2 regions of the Paenibacillus sp. FSL E2-8871 genome follow, and region 1 is predicted to be linked to the other one. Evidence: a T-box and tRNA genes for the amino acid it is inferred to sense, from the RefSeq annotation. Region 1 holds a T-box; the other holds one or more tRNA genes.
The links. A T-box is a leader RNA that pairs with one kind of tRNA and senses whether it is charged. The one in region 1 lies ahead of trpS (tryptophan--tRNA ligase), so its partner is inferred to be a tRNA-Trp.

Region 1 (7,545 bases):
CTCGTCAAATCTAAATGATTCGTTGGCTCATCCAAAATAATAACAGCCGCGCCAGAGAGAAGGCATTTCGCTAACGCTACTCTGGCCTGCTGTCCACCTGACAGACTGCCGATCGTTTTGCTCAGATCCATTTCCGAGAATTGTAGCATCGATAGAAATTTGTTCACTTTTTTCCGCGGAGCATCGAGTCCCAGCCCATACACATTTACGGCATGACTGACTGTATCCTTAACATCGAGTTCGTCCCACATCTGATTGAAGTACGCGTAGCTGACCCCACGTTCCCAAGTCACACCACCCGTTTCAGGCTCTTCTTGCCCAGTCAATACCTTTATGAGTGTCGACTTCCCGCTTCCGTTAGGCCCCACAATAGCTATCCGATCTTCCTTTTGAATATCAAAGCTAATGTTCTGGAATATCGTCCGACCATCATAGCTTTGTCCAATTCCCTTCACTTCACCAAGCTTATCCGGAAACCGTAAATTGCTGTAGATATCGGTGATCAGTACGTTCACTGGATGAGGCTCCACACGCTTTTTCATATCTGTCAGTTTACGTGATAGACGATCCTTCGGGGACTTTTTGTTCCCGCGGGTTTCAATGGCTTCAGACTCCATAATTAGAAGCTCTTCTTCCCACTCGAATTGACGATCAAGCACCTTTTTGCGCATCTTCTTTTTACGAACATAGTCGGTGTAATTGCCTTCATATTCTTGAAAATGATAATTCTCGATTTCTATCGTGCGCGTGACTACTCTGTCAATAAACTGCCGGTCATGGGAGACCAGAATCATCGCTCCATTAAAACGGTGCAGCCACTGCTCCAACCATACGATCCCTTCGATATCCAAAAAGTTTGTAGGCTCATCGAGCAATACGACGTCGGGCATTTCAATTAAGACTTTAGCCAGTGCTGCACGGTTCCTCCAGCCTCCCGATAATTCATCTACTGGTTGATGCCGTGATCTTTCATTGAAGCCCAACTTCGTCAGAACAGTGTTGATTTCTACAGATACATTCCAGCCATCCAAATGATCCATTTGTTCAAAAAGCGCCGCTTGCCGCTCTAAAAGTGTATTCATCTGGTCATCATCCGTCACTTGTCCAAGCTGTTCCCCGATTTGGTTAAGCTCCTGTTCGATAAGCGCTACCTGCTCAAAGCACAACTCTAACTCTTGCTGTACAGACAAGGAGCCGGAAAGCTCCGAGAATTGAGAGAAATAACTGATCTTCACATTGGGATCTAACTCTACTTTCCCTGCTGTTGGCTCCTCTTTTCCCATCATCAGTTTAAAAACAGTAGATTTCCCCGCACCATTTCGTCCGATTAACCCAATCCGCTCACCCTTGCTAACTCGAAAATATATATCTCGAAAAATCAAAGTATTCTCATATTTCTTAGTTACGTTCTCCATACGGATTACGCTCAAATCTATCACCCCTAGTTCATATAGATCAAAATACAGCTCAGAACACTCAAAGAGCTATTATAGCACTATTTTAAAAAGGACTTTATAATCATATTTAATCTTCTAGAAAACAAAAAAAGGTCGCTGTCAGCGGACCTTTTTCTGCATTACGAATCCCATCACATTCTCACTCTCATCACTTGCTGCTTATTTTTTCAAGATATCAATATACTCCTCTTTCTCGCGATCAAGCCCCGCATCAAGTTTCAAACGAATGAATTTGGGTTGATCCAATACGTTGCTGCTAAAGTTACTTATAAATCCATCCTCACTGCCACTTCCGCCAATCGAATTATTTTTCAATTCGCGCTTCCCAACCCGCGATGTCAACTCACTAGGGGTCTTTCCAAATAACTCATTCCTGATCTCCCAATTAGTTTTTAAATCCTCACTTAGCGTATATTTGACTACTATACTTAATGGAGAAAGCTCCACTTGTGCAAGATTCACTTCATGCCCGTCAATCATAAAAGGCTGATTTATAACTACCGTCTCGGTCTTTTGTTCCCAGAATTTTGGATCAATAGCGAAGCTCACCTTTAAACGATCAGAATAGCGCATGTCAGCTAGATCCGTTCCCGTTTTTGGTTTTGCTAGCATTCCTGGATCCACTGAAGCGATCTGAAAATTCGCCACCACCTCTTTTGGAAATGCTTTATCCTTATCTAGTGGATAGATAGTTTTTCCGAGCCATGTATAAATACTATCCACAGCATGTAAACCCATCCCACCTCTACCCCCATTTTTATCCACTACACTTTGTCCCGTCACAGCATCTGTAAGCCATACACTATTCACATTGTAAATTTCCTGACCACCACTTGTAGTCCCTGTATATAGCAGTATAATTTTATTTTCATCAGCGATTACAGCATTTAGAGTGATCTTATATCCGTTTTTCTCAGCGCTCTTATTCACGATTTGCACATAATCGTTTCGAATAGCAGATTCTAACGTAAGGGCATCAACATCAGATTCAGCCAGCTTCTTAAAAGGTTCCAACACACCCCAATCACTTGATTCAATACTTGTAGAGGCTTGCTGTGGCATCCATTGGGTTGGATTGAAGAAGAGTAAACCTGCAATCAAAACAGATGCAGTCAGTACAGCCATAGCGCTTCTAGCGAACATTAGCTTTTTTCCGCGCTTTTTACCTAGTTCGAGTCCTGCTTGAATGGCATAGATTTGTGCGGCTGCACTCTCCATTTTTTGCTCCTGTGGGATCCGTTCAGCATCGATTAACATGGCAAGCTCCTCCTGACTACTCATGGTTCCAATCACCCCGATTCTTAATGATCGTTCTTAACTGCTTGAGTCCTTTATGCTGCCATGTCTTGACCGTTCCTTCAGGTTTATCCAGTATGTTAGCAATCTCATGTAAGGTCATATCGTTGTAGTATTTAAGCAGCAGCACATGGCGATACTTGGGTTTAACCTGTTCGAGTGCCCACAGCATTTCCATCCGATGATGGCCAATGTGCGTAATCCGCTCTCCTATTCTCTCGTCTACAAGCGGCATAGAACGCTTTCTACGTCTTTGTTCATCTATACAGACATAAATCAGGATCCGAATGATCCATGATTTAAACGCTTTTGGATCCTTTAATGTTTTTCTTTTGATCCAGGCCCGGCAAGTCATTTCCTGCATCGCTTCAAGCGCATCATTCCGGTTACGCAAGTAGCTATAGGCTATACTGTATAGTTGTTCTCTATGTACCAATATAGAATCGTAGAAATCCGTCTCGCTCCTAGAATCAAGAATCGTTACCTTCTTCATTTCTGCATTAGTCATCGTCATATCCTTCCTTAGCCCCCTCTCCTAAACCTCTCATAGATTAAGACGGGGAGGGTATAGAAACGGTTTTTATTTATATTAACTTTTTTGGGACTGAGCACTTAAAATTATAACATTCTATAAAAAAAGAACGATAAATGTTATGATTAGTAAAATCGGACATAATCAATAGTACGCACTTAAAAGTACCATAGGTACTAAAAAGTACCTATACATTGGAGGATATCATGACAACTATCAAGAAAAAATACAATATTTCTGTTGAGGCCACACTCGAAGTAATTGGAGGAAAATGGAAATGCGTAATTTTGTGTCATTTAACTCATGGCAAAAAACGAACATCGGAACTAAAACAGTTAATGCCCGGAATTACTCAAAAAATGTTAACCCAGCAACTACGCGAACTTGAGGCCGATGGAATTATCAACCGGATCGTATACAATCAGGTTCCACCCAAAGTGGAATATGAGCTTAGTGAGTATGGTGATAGTTTAAGCGACATTTTGACTTCTCTATGTAATTGGGGAGAACAACATATCATTAAGCAATATGGCGATAAATATGCTGTTTTAGAGGACAACATTTTAAATAAATAAATTTTACCCCATGAAAAAAGGACAGTTAAATCAGATCGATTTAACTGTCCCATAACTTAAATTACGCCATCTCCACCTATAGCAGTTGCTGTGAATGATATAGGTCCAAATAGATTTATAGGCAAGTTGCTATCATTCTGAATTACCAATTCATAGTTGTGGATTCCAATATAAGGACCATCAACCCACTGAACATTTAATTGAATATCAGTAGTTGTAGTAAAACGAAAAAAGGAGCTATAAATATCGACTCCAGCACGTCGGATTAAAACAAGAAATTGGCTATTAGCAAGTGCAGTAAGACTAAAACTACCATTTAACTCGACTCTGCTGGAGAAAGAGGCCGGATTAGCCGGACTAATATTTACTTGCGCCGTGGCTAGACCCGCTCCAGCTCCAGGAATCCCTGCAACCGTTGTAACAGTATTAAACGGGTCTAAGGGGATTTTTGCCTGTGAACCATAACTTATATTTGTCGCCATTTATCATCACTCCATTCCAATTACAAGGCTATACATTATTATATTGTGAATCAACAATGATAGATTGGACTTAATTGCTGATGATAATATACATTTAAGTGATACTTTGCTAGATCATATAAACCTAGATGCTCTGTCTATCATCAACTTATTTCCAACCATTGACAAACTCACTCATCAGAATTACAATTACCAAAATATCATGAACAACGCTGACAAAGGGTAAGTAGACAATCGAACATGGACTTCAGAGAGCCGGTGGCTGCTGCGAACCGGTGTCCAGCGCTTGATCGAATGGCCTTTAGAGTTGCTCTTCCGAACCATCTTAGCTGATGTTGTAGGGAAAGCCGGGTTTCCCGCCGTTATCAAGGGACCTGTATCGAGATTGTCTCAGACCTTCTCCGTACCGGTAAGAGAAGATCGTAATACTAACGAAACCTGGTTGCGCGATCATTTAAGGTGGTACCACGACAACTTCGTCCTTATTGGATGAGGTTTTTTTGTCATTTAAAGGAGGTGATGGCCATGGATGATGGCTGGTGGTGGCGACTCAATGTTAGTCAGAAGCAACAAAACAGGAGGAATTCAAATGATAAAAAAACGTGTATTAACTGGAGATCGAGTGACTGGAAAGCTGCACCTTGGCCATTACGTGGGCAGTTTACAGAACCGAGTGGCTCTACAGGAGCAATATGATACTTTTGTATTTCTAGCAGATATTCAAGCCCTAACGACTCACTTTGATCGGCCTCAACACCTTGGTCAAAACTTGAATGAAATCACACTGGACTATTTATCGGCGGGTATAAATCCAGATAAAGCAACCCTATTTATTCAATCTATGGTTCCTGAAATCGCTGAGCTGACCGTCCTATTCTCCATGTTTGTTACTGTGAATTCTTTACGGCATAATCCCACGATTAAAGCCGAATCGAAAAATTCCAGCTTAGATGAATTGTATTATGGTTTTCTAGGTTATCCAGTTAGCCAGGCTGCGGATATAACCTTTTGTAAAGCGACGATTATTCCTGTAGGAGAAGACCAGCTTCCCCATCTGGAGTTGACCCGCAAAATCGTACGTAGATTCAACGAGCTGTACAGCCCTATCCTTGTGGAGCCCAGAGCGCTTATCAGCGAGACGCCAAGACTAGTAGGAACAGACGGCAACGCTAAAATGAGTAAAAGCCTAGGCAATGCTATCGAACTGGACTCTACGAAAGAAGAGATCACCTTCAAGATCCGTAAAGCCACAACCGATCCAGCCCGTGTTCATAAAAATGATCCTGGGCATCCAGATATTTGTCCCATTTATGCTTATCATCGTGCTGTTCGTTCGTATGGCGCCCCAGAAATTCACGATAGCTGCGAAAGTGGCAGTATAAGCTGTTCTGCCTGTAAGCAGCTTATCACTACAGCTCTAGACCAGCTAATTGAACCAATGCGTGAGCGTCGCTCCTATTATGCTGCCAGACCCAAGGTTGTTGAGGATATCTTATTATCCGGAACTAAGCGTGCCCGCGATATTGCTCAAGAAACGATGTCCGAAGTACGCGAGGCTATGGGCCTTAATTATTTTTCAAATAAAACTGATCTCTAAGGGCAATAAAAAAACGCCGGACTCTCTATTGAAGAGAGCGCCGGCTGTTTTTATAAGAAAATATTATTTAATATGGATATCTCCGCTTCTAAATAAAAACACTTTCTATAACATACATCTTTTTAGCAAAGGGAAAGGCCGTAATCTCCTAAAGCGAGGTTACGACCTTAAATGTATTCCTTACAGCACCCAATTCCCTTTACGGAATACCGGTTCAATCGTGCCATCCGCAAGTTCTCCATCAATATCCAGTTCTGCCGAACCAATCATGAAATCAACATGCGTTAAACTTACATTAGCACCTCGTGCGACAAGCTCTTCATTCGTAAGCTTTGTGCCGCCTTCAATATTGACAGGATAGGCACTTCCCAACGCGAAATGGCAGGAGGCATTCTCATCAATCCCTGTATTGTAGAAAATTCGTTTCAAGCGAGAGATTGGAGAATCATGCTGCACTAAAGCCACTTCTCCTAAATAGGATGCACCTTCATCCGTTGCCAGCAGCGAAGTCAGATGCTCACGTCCGGATTCAGCTTCATATGCTACTACTTTTCCATCTTTAAAAGTGAATGAAAGGCCTTCTACCAGACGTCCATTCAGATTAAGTGGGAGCGTGCTTCTTACTGTACCGTTCACGCCAGTACGATGGGGCATGGAATAGATCTCTTCCGTTGGCATATTTGCCACGAAATAAACACCTTTATCATTCTCACCGCCACCGCCACGCCATAGATGACCTTCCGGAAGCTCCACATGCAGATCCGTTCCCGGAGCGCGGTAATGCAGGCTTTTATAACGCTTAGCGTTCATTCTATCCTGACTTTCTTTCAATTGACCGATATGTTCTCTCCACGCGGCAACTGGATCCTCGCTACCTACACGATTCATCTGGAATACCGCTTCCCACATCGCTTCCACTCGATCTTCCTCAGGGAGATCGGCGAACACCTTGTTCGCCCAAGCGCGCGTTGGAGCCTTAACAAGAGACCAGCTAATTTTGCTATTACGAGTATATTTGGAGTAGTTTTTGCGAGCAACAGCTGCCGCTTTAACTGCTCTTGACACTTTGGAAGAATCAATACCATTGAACAATTCCGGATCTGGTACTTTAATATGTAAGATGGCGCCGTTCTCTTCCGCAAACTTCTCCATCATTTCTGCTTGCCACTGTGGATAGTAATCGAAGGAATCTTCTGGGGCTTTTTCGTAACGAATACGTGTAGTCGCTTCATCGTCCCAATCAACAATTACATATTTAGCACCTGCTTCATAGGCTTTACCTACAATCAAGCGAGTAAGCTCTACCGTTTCAATAGGTGCATGCACCATCAAAACTTGTCCAGGCTGTACATTTCCCCCTACTTTTACAACCAGGTTCGCATATTTCTCTAACATGACATCAAAATCTTTCATGAATTCTCTTCCTCCATCTCTATGGTTGCTTTACTGTCGCACCAAAGCACCGGAGCTCCTTAACAGCAGACGGTCAGCTTCATTTCTTATTTTAACGCAAAACGCTTAGAGTTGCGATTCGATATAATAAAGCGGTCCCCATGAAAGGAACCGCTCACGTAAATCCTTATTTTTTATCCACTTGCAGCAACGT
Region 2 (7,545 bases), 3.1 Mb from region 1:
AGAATCTCCTTGTCATATTTCAACACGACGTCTCTGCCCACCATAAGGCGTGAGATTTCTTGCTCCGTGACATCCTTCGTTTGGAAGACACCTTCACTACGTCCACTACGCATGATCGTAATTCTGTCACAGATCGCTTTAACTTCTTTCAACTTGTGTGAAATAAAAACAATCGTATGACCCTGCTCTCTTAACTGCTTAAGCTCCCGGAACAATTCCTCTGTTTCCTGTGGGGTCAACACTGCGGTCGGCTCATCCAGAACGAGGATTTTTGCACCACGCAGCAGCGCCTTCAGAATTTCAACCTTTTGCTTCATACCAACCGTGAGATCCTCCACTTTTGCTTTTGGATCCACTGCCAGATTGTATTTCTTCGCAGTCTCTTCGGTCATGCGTACAGCTTCTGCATAATTGATGCCGACGCCCTTACGAGGTTCCATGCCCAGCACCATGTTCTCTGCTACTGTAAAAGAAGGGACCAGCATAAAATGCTGGTGAACCATACCAATCCCTCTATCAATGGCATCCTGAGCAGATTGCAGCTTCACCTTTTCACCCTTGATAAAGATTTCACCTTCACTAGGCTCTTCCATGCCGAACATGATCTTCATTAAAGTTGATTTACCAGCGCCGTTCTCGCCCGCAATCGCATGAATTTCTCCCTCACGTAAAGAAAAATGCACGTCTTTATTTGCAACGACACCATTGGGATACACCTTGGTAATTCCCCGCATTTCCAGCAGAGCTTTGTTCATAGGTCTCAACGCCTTTCGACTTGGAGGTCTGCAAAAATATACAGCTGGAATTCTTCTAAAAGAAGAATCTCCAACTGTAGGTTTATCACTTTATAGCTATACTTAAGGCTTAACTACGTTACGAATGGCTTCTACTTCAGAGGTTTCCATTCCCATCGCGTTATCTACTGTAATTTCTTTATTGATCAGCTTTTGCTTCACTTCTTCAACTTTAGCCTGAAGATCGGCAGGAAAGATATTTTTATAGATTTCATTCTCTGCAATGCCTACACCATCATCTACAAAGCTCAACACATCACGTTTACCCATCTCAAGTGTACCGTCTTGTAATCTCTTCACGGCACCCAGAATAGCACTATCAATCTTTTTAATAGAAGAAGTAACGATCAAGTTTGCTTTTTCGCTATCTGTATCGTTAAGCAACATCGCCTGATCGGAGTCTACACCGATAGCATATTTCTTCTTCTCCTTAGCTGCATCAAAGATCCCAAGACCTGTACCCCCAGCCACGTTAAAAATAACGTCCACACCGGAGTTATATTGAATCAGCGAAAGCTCCTTGCCTTTAGCCGGGTTAACGAAATCGCCAGCATATGATACAGCGACCTTCACATCAGGATCAACATATTGAGCGCCCTGAATGTAGCCTACCAAGAAAGCGTTAATTCCTGGAATGTCCATGCCGCCTACAAAACCGATCACATTCTCAGGATTAGCATTTTCCATATCCGATTGTGTAGCTAGCGCCGCTACAGCACCTGCTAGAAAAGATACTTCATTTGTTGCATAAGACATGTTGTACATATTCTCTGGTGCTTCATCTATATCGGTATCATAGTTAATGAACTTTTTGTCAGGATATAATTCAGCCGTTGCATTAAACATCTCTGTAATTTCCGATCCGCCAGAAATAATAACATCCCAGTCCTCAGCGGCGATATCGTTAAACGTAGGCTCCCATTTCGTTTTATCGATACCCATTTCTACAACTTTTGTTTCTGCACCCAGCTCATCCTTAACCTTTTGCAAACCGCTATTCGCAGAGTCAAAGAAAGATTTATCTCCAAGCGTTCCTGGAATCAGAAGTACAACTTTGAGTTTATCCCCTGAACCTGTTTCTCCACCTTCAGCTGCGTTAGATCCTGCATTCTCGGAAGATCCATTACTCGACGTATTATTTCCACAGGCTGTGACCATTACCATTACTACTAGTAACAACAAAGAAAGAACTTTCTTTTTCATTTTTCTATTCCACCCCTATTTATAGTTGGTTAGTAATTTGAGAGGTTCTCCTTCTTAGTTCGTTGTATATTTCACGATTTAGATGGAAACTCTCATATTTCATGTAACATTGTCAAAATTTTAACGATTTTAACGAATACACTCGAAAATAGAGAGAAAATTATCATTTTTACGATTAATCCGACTAATTTCCGAACGAGATGGCCAGTCAGGTTGCTAATCTTCGGATTTCTTGATACGATCATATCAAATATTAATGAAAATAATTATATGATTTCGGTCATAATTTTGTACGATTCGGCTAAAACATAATTATTGGAGGCTCATCATGGATCGTGTTCTATATATTGTAAATGCAGCGCATGAGGTTAATACCTATATTCCACCACACCAGCATGAATGTTATGAACTAGTCTATTATTTAAACGGCTTAGGAACTACCAATGTAGGTTCGCGAAGTTATCATTTTCGTTCTTCTTCATTCGCGCTGATACCACCCAATCATAAACATGACGAGAATCATCGCGAGGATGCTACTATACTATTTGTAGGCTTCCATTCAAATCACCCAAATATGGAGAATTTGCAAGGCGTATATGAAGATGATAAAGACCATACTGTTCTACAGATCTTGCTTCGAATGAAAGCAGAGTTTACGCGCAAACAAGATGGATTCTCTGAACTATTGAACCTTCAAATGAGCGAAATCACTGTTCATCTGATACGGCTTCTTAGCGCCTCTGGGTTTCAATCACCAACGGAAGACAGAGTCCAATATGTTCTAAACTATATGAATGAGCATTACCGCCATAAGCTATCGGTCGCAACACTTTCTGAGATGTCTGGATACAGCTATGATCGTTTCCGCCATTTATTTAAAGAACGATTCGGTTCTTCACCTCTGCGCTATCTACTATTGAAACGTCTGGATTATGCAAAGTCTCTCTTGCAACATACCCAAATGCATATCTCTGAAGTATCAGCTGCTGCTGGGTTTGTGAATGACGCCCAATTCTGCAATATGTTTAAACGTGAAATTGGTCTCACCCCACGAGCATTCCGACTAAGCAGTCAATAAAATAACACTCCACACAAAAAGGCCGTTGATTAGAGACGCCTCTAATTCAACGGCTTAAGAATAAAAGCTCAAAGACAAAGAAAAAAGGTTTGTAAAGTTGCTTATACAAGCGACTTTACAAACCTTTTTGATATACCGGCGAGAGGACTCGAACCTCCACGGTTTCCCTCTCGATTTTGAGTCGAGCGCGTCTGCCATTCCGCCACGCCGGCACATATGAACTTAATGGAGGCGCCACCCAGATTTGAACTGGGGATAAAGCTTTTGCAGAGCTTTGCCTTACCACTTGGCTATGGCGCCATATGAAAACTTTGGAGCGGACGACGGGAATCGAACCCGCGACCCTCGCCTTGGCAAGGCGATGCTCTACCGCTGAGCCACGTCCGCATAAAATGGCTGGGGATATAGGATTTGAACCTATGCGTGACGGAGTCAAAGTCCGTTGCCTTACCGCTTGGCTAATCCCCAATAACATTTTAAAATAAAAGGGGCGACTGATGGGTCTCGAACCCACGAATGCCGGAACCACAATCCGGTGCGTTAACCACTTCGCCACAATCGCCATATTAAACTAATATTGTTGCTGTTCTTCTTAAAGTAAATGGGGCGACCGATGGGACTTGAACCCACGAATGCCGGATCCACAAACCGGTGCGTTAACCCCTTCGCCACGACCGCCATATTAAACTTTAGAGAAAGACTTTAGATAAAGATTGGCAGGGGCAGCAGGAATTGAACCCACACCAACGGTTTTGGAGACCGTTGTTCTACCTTTAAACTATGCCCCTAAAAAAAATGGTGGGGGATGATGGATTCGAACCACCGAACACGTACGTGAGCAGATTTACAGTCTGATGCGTTTGGCCACTTCGCTAATCCCCCAAAGATGGTGCCGGCGAGAGGACTTGAACCCCCAACCTACTGATTACAAGTCAGTTGCTCTACCAATTGAGCTACACCGGCATATTAAGTTGTATACTATATGGTGGCTCGAGACGGATTCGAACCGCCGACACGAGGATTTTCAGTCCTCTGCTCTACCGACTGAGCTATCGAGCCAAGAAAATGGCGGAACCGACGAGATTCGAACTCGCGATCTCCTGCGTGACAGGCAGGCATGTTAGGCCAACTACACCACGGTTCCAAAATATATAATTACTTGATGAAAATTGGTTGCGGGGGCAGGATTTGAACCTGCGGCCTTCGGGTTATGAGCCCGACGAGCTACCGGGCTGCTCCACCCCGCGTCGTTCTTAAATGAATATGGTGGAGGCTGAGGGGATCGAACCCCCGACCCTCTGCTTGTAAGGCAGATGCTCTCCCAGCTGAGCTAAGCCTCCGTAAACAACAATTGTTATTGTACCAAAGTCCACTATGTAAAATCAAGTGAAAATTTGGTGACCCGTATGGGATTCGAACCCATGTTACCTCCGTGAAAGGGAGGTGTCTTAACCCCTTGACCAACGGGCCATACTAAGTAAAATTTGTGGCGGAGAGAGAGGGATTCGAACCCTCGAGACGCTTGTGGCGCCTACACGATTTCCAATCGTGCTCCTTCGGCCAAACTCGGACACCTCTCCATATGGCTCCCCGAACAGGACTCGAACCTGTGACAACTCGATTAACAGTCGAGTGCTCTACCAACTGAGCTATCAGGGAATATTCATACCAGGCTTGATGCCTGAAAACTGAATCCGAATTGAATTTGCGTCTTAAGTATAGGATAAGCCCTCGACCGATTAGTATTGGTCAGCTCCATGCATTACTGCACTTCCACCTCCAACCTATCTACCTCGTCGTCTTCAAGGGGTCTTACTAATTGGGAAATCTCATCTTGAGGGGGGCTTCACGCTTAGATGCTTTCAGCGCTTATCCCGTCCGTACGTAGCTACCCAGCCATGCTTCTGGCGAAACAACTGGTGCACCAGCGGTACGTCCATCCCGGTCCTCTCGTACTAAGGACAGCTCCTCTCAAATTTCCTGCGCCCACGACAGATAGGGACCGAACTGTCTCACGACGTTCTGAACCCAGCTCGCGTACCGCTTTAATGGGCGAACAGCCCAACCCTTGGGACCTACTTCAGCCCCAGGATGCGATGAGCCGACATCGAGGTGCCAAACCTCCCCGTCGATGTGGACTCTTGGGGGAGATAAGCCTGTTATCCCCAGGGTAGCTTTTATCCGTTGAGCGATGGCCCTTCCATGCGGTACCACCGGATCACTAAGTCCGACTTTCGTCCCTGCTCGACTTGTAGGTCTCGCAGTCAAGCTCCCTTATGCCTTTGCACTCTTCGAATGATTTCCAACCATTCTGAGGGAACCTTGGAACGCCTCCGTTACTCTTTAGGAGGCGACCGCCCCAGTCAAACTGCCCGCCTGACACGGTCCCCGTACCCGATTAGGGTACTAGGTTAGAACCTAGATACGATCAGGGTGGTATCCCAACGGCGCCTCCACCGAAGCTTGCGCTCCGATTTCTACGGCTCCCACCTATCCTGTACAGATCGTACCCAAATTCAATATCAAGCTGCAGTAAAGCTCCATGGGGTCTTTCCGTCTTGTCGCGGGTAACCTGCATCTTCACAGGTATTAAAATTTCACCGGATCTCTCGTTGAGACAGCGCCCAAGTCGTTACGCCATTCGTGCGGGTCAGAATTTACCTGACAAGGAATTTCGCTACCTTAGGACCGTTATAGTTACGGCCGCCGTTTACTGGGGCTTCGGTTCATAGCTTCGGGTTACCCCTAACCACTCCCCTTAACCTTCCAGCACCGGGCAGGCGTCAGCCCGTATACTTCGCCTTGCGGCTTCGCACAGACCTGTGTTTTTGCTAAACAGTCGCTTGGGCCTTTTCACTGCGGCCCCCTCGTGCTATTCACACTACCGGGGCACCCCTTCTCCCGAAGTTACGGGGTCATTTTGCCGAGTTCCTTAACGAGAGTTCTTCCGCGCGCCTTAGAATTCTCTTCTCGCCTACCTGTGTCGGTTTGCGGTACGGGCACCTTCTCCTGGCTAGAGGCTTTTCTTGGCAGTGTGAGATCATGACCTTCGCTACTGTAATTTTCGCTCCCCATCACAGCCCAGCCTTAACGATGTGCGGATTTGCCTACACATCAGCCTCACTGCTTAGACGGACATATCCATCAGTCCGCGTCACTACCCTCCTGCGTCACCCCATCGCTCATAGCGGATTACGGTGGTACAGTAATTTCAAACTGTTGTCCTTCGACTACGCCTTTCGGCCTCGCCTTAGGTCCCGACTTACCCTGAGCGGACGAGCCTTCCTCAGGAAACCTTGGGCTTTCGGCGGATCAGATTCTCACTGATCTTTTCGTTACTCATACCGGCATTCTCACTTGTATGCTGTCCAGCGCTCCTTACGGTACACCTTCAACCCACATACAACGCTCCCCTACCCCAGATACATAGTATCTAGCCATAGCTTCGGTGGTGTGTTTAGCCCCGTTACATTTTCGGCGCAGAGTCACTCGACCAGTGAGCTATTACGCACTCTTTCAATGGTGGCTGCTTCTAAGCCAACATCCTGGTTGTCTGTGCAACTCCACATCCTTTCCCACTTAACACACACTTGGGGACCTTAGCTGATGGTCTGGGCTGTTTCCCTTTTGACAATGGATCTTAGCACTCACTGTCTGACTCCCGGCAATAAGTATATGGCATTCGGAGTTTGACTGAGCTTGGTAATCCTTGCGGACCCCGCACCCAATCAGTGCTCTACCTCCACTACTCTTATACCGAGGCTAGCCCTAAAGCTATTTCGGGGAGAACCAGCTATCTCCGAGTTCGATTGGAATTTCTCCGCTACCCCCACCTCATCCCCGCATTTTTCAACATGCGTGGGTTCGGGCCTCCAGTGCGTGTTACCGCACCTTCACCCTGGACAGGGGTAGATCACACGGTTTCGGGTCTACGTCCACATACTCATTCGCCCTATTCAGACTCGCTTTCGCTGCGGCTCCGTCTTCTCGACTTAACCTTGCATGTTAAACGTAACTCGCCGGTTCATTCTACAAAAGGCACGCCATCACCCATTAATAGGGCTCTGACTTTTTGTAAGCACACGGTTTCAGGTTCTATTTCACTCCCCTTCCGGGGTGCTTTTCACCTTTCCCTCACGGTACTGTTTCACTATCGGTCGCCAGGTAGTATTTAGCCTTAGCAGATGGTCCTGCTGGATTCATACGGGGTTTCACGTGCCCCGCACTACTCGGGATCCGTCTCGGAGAGAACACAGTTTAGGTTACAGGGCTTTTACCTCTATCGCGGGCCTTTCCAGACCTCTTCGCCTACCATATTCCTTTGTAACTCCATGTGAGACGTCCCACAACCCCTAAGAGCAAGCTCTTAGGTTTAGGCTGTTCCGCGTTCGCTCGCCGCTACTGACGGAATCACTATTGTTTTCTCTTCCTCAGGGTACTTAGATGTTTCAGTTCCCCTGGTCTGCCTCT

Region 2: it encodes a tRNA-Trp, which carries the amino acid that the T-box ahead of trpS (tryptophan--tRNA ligase) is inferred to sense. The anticodon was not compared.

The regions. Positions count from the first base shown of each region.
Region 1 is NZ_JBBOBV010000001.1:581,106-588,650, reverse strand. Features, by position in the region: gene NYE25_RS02710 (ABC-F family ATP-binding cassette domain-containing protein) at 1-1,430, opposite strand, end outside; gene NYE25_RS02705 (DUF4179 domain-containing protein) at 1,617-2,738, opposite strand; gene NYE25_RS02700 (sigma-70 family RNA polymerase sigma factor) at 2,731-3,267, opposite strand; gene NYE25_RS02695 (winged helix-turn-helix transcriptional regulator) at 3,492-3,860, shown strand; gene NYE25_RS02690 (hypothetical protein) at 3,917-4,342, opposite strand; T-box leader at 4,546-4,829, shown strand; gene trpS (tryptophan--tRNA ligase) at 4,932-5,939, shown strand; gene NYE25_RS02680 (aminopeptidase) at 6,120-7,352, opposite strand; gene NYE25_RS02675 (hypothetical protein) at 7,519-7,545, opposite strand, start outside.
Region 2 is NZ_JBBOBV010000001.1:3,718,667-3,726,211, forward strand. Features, by position in the region: gene NYE25_RS16830 (ABC transporter ATP-binding protein) at 1-755, opposite strand, end outside; gene NYE25_RS16835 (BMP family ABC transporter substrate-binding protein) at 858-1,997, opposite strand; gene NYE25_RS16840 (AraC family transcriptional regulator) at 2,326-3,075, shown strand; tRNA gene NYE25_RS16845 (tRNA-Leu) at 3,209-3,287, opposite strand; tRNA gene NYE25_RS16850 (tRNA-Cys) at 3,302-3,375, opposite strand; tRNA gene NYE25_RS16855 (tRNA-Gly) at 3,388-3,462, opposite strand; tRNA gene NYE25_RS16860 (tRNA-Gln) at 3,469-3,543, opposite strand; tRNA gene NYE25_RS16865 (tRNA-His) at 3,565-3,637, opposite strand; tRNA gene NYE25_RS16870 (tRNA-His) at 3,678-3,753, opposite strand; tRNA gene NYE25_RS16875 (tRNA-Trp) at 3,790-3,863, opposite strand; tRNA gene NYE25_RS16880 (tRNA-Tyr) at 3,872-3,957, opposite strand; tRNA gene NYE25_RS16885 (tRNA-Thr) at 3,963-4,038, opposite strand; tRNA gene NYE25_RS16890 (tRNA-Phe) at 4,059-4,134, opposite strand; tRNA gene NYE25_RS16895 (tRNA-Asp) at 4,142-4,219, opposite strand; tRNA gene NYE25_RS16900 (tRNA-Met) at 4,246-4,322, opposite strand; tRNA gene NYE25_RS16905 (tRNA-Val) at 4,340-4,415, opposite strand; tRNA gene NYE25_RS16910 (tRNA-Glu) at 4,471-4,545, opposite strand; tRNA gene NYE25_RS16915 (tRNA-Ser) at 4,563-4,655, opposite strand; tRNA gene NYE25_RS16920 (tRNA-Asn) at 4,659-4,734, opposite strand; rRNA gene NYE25_RS16925 (23S ribosomal RNA) at 4,795-7,545, opposite strand, start outside.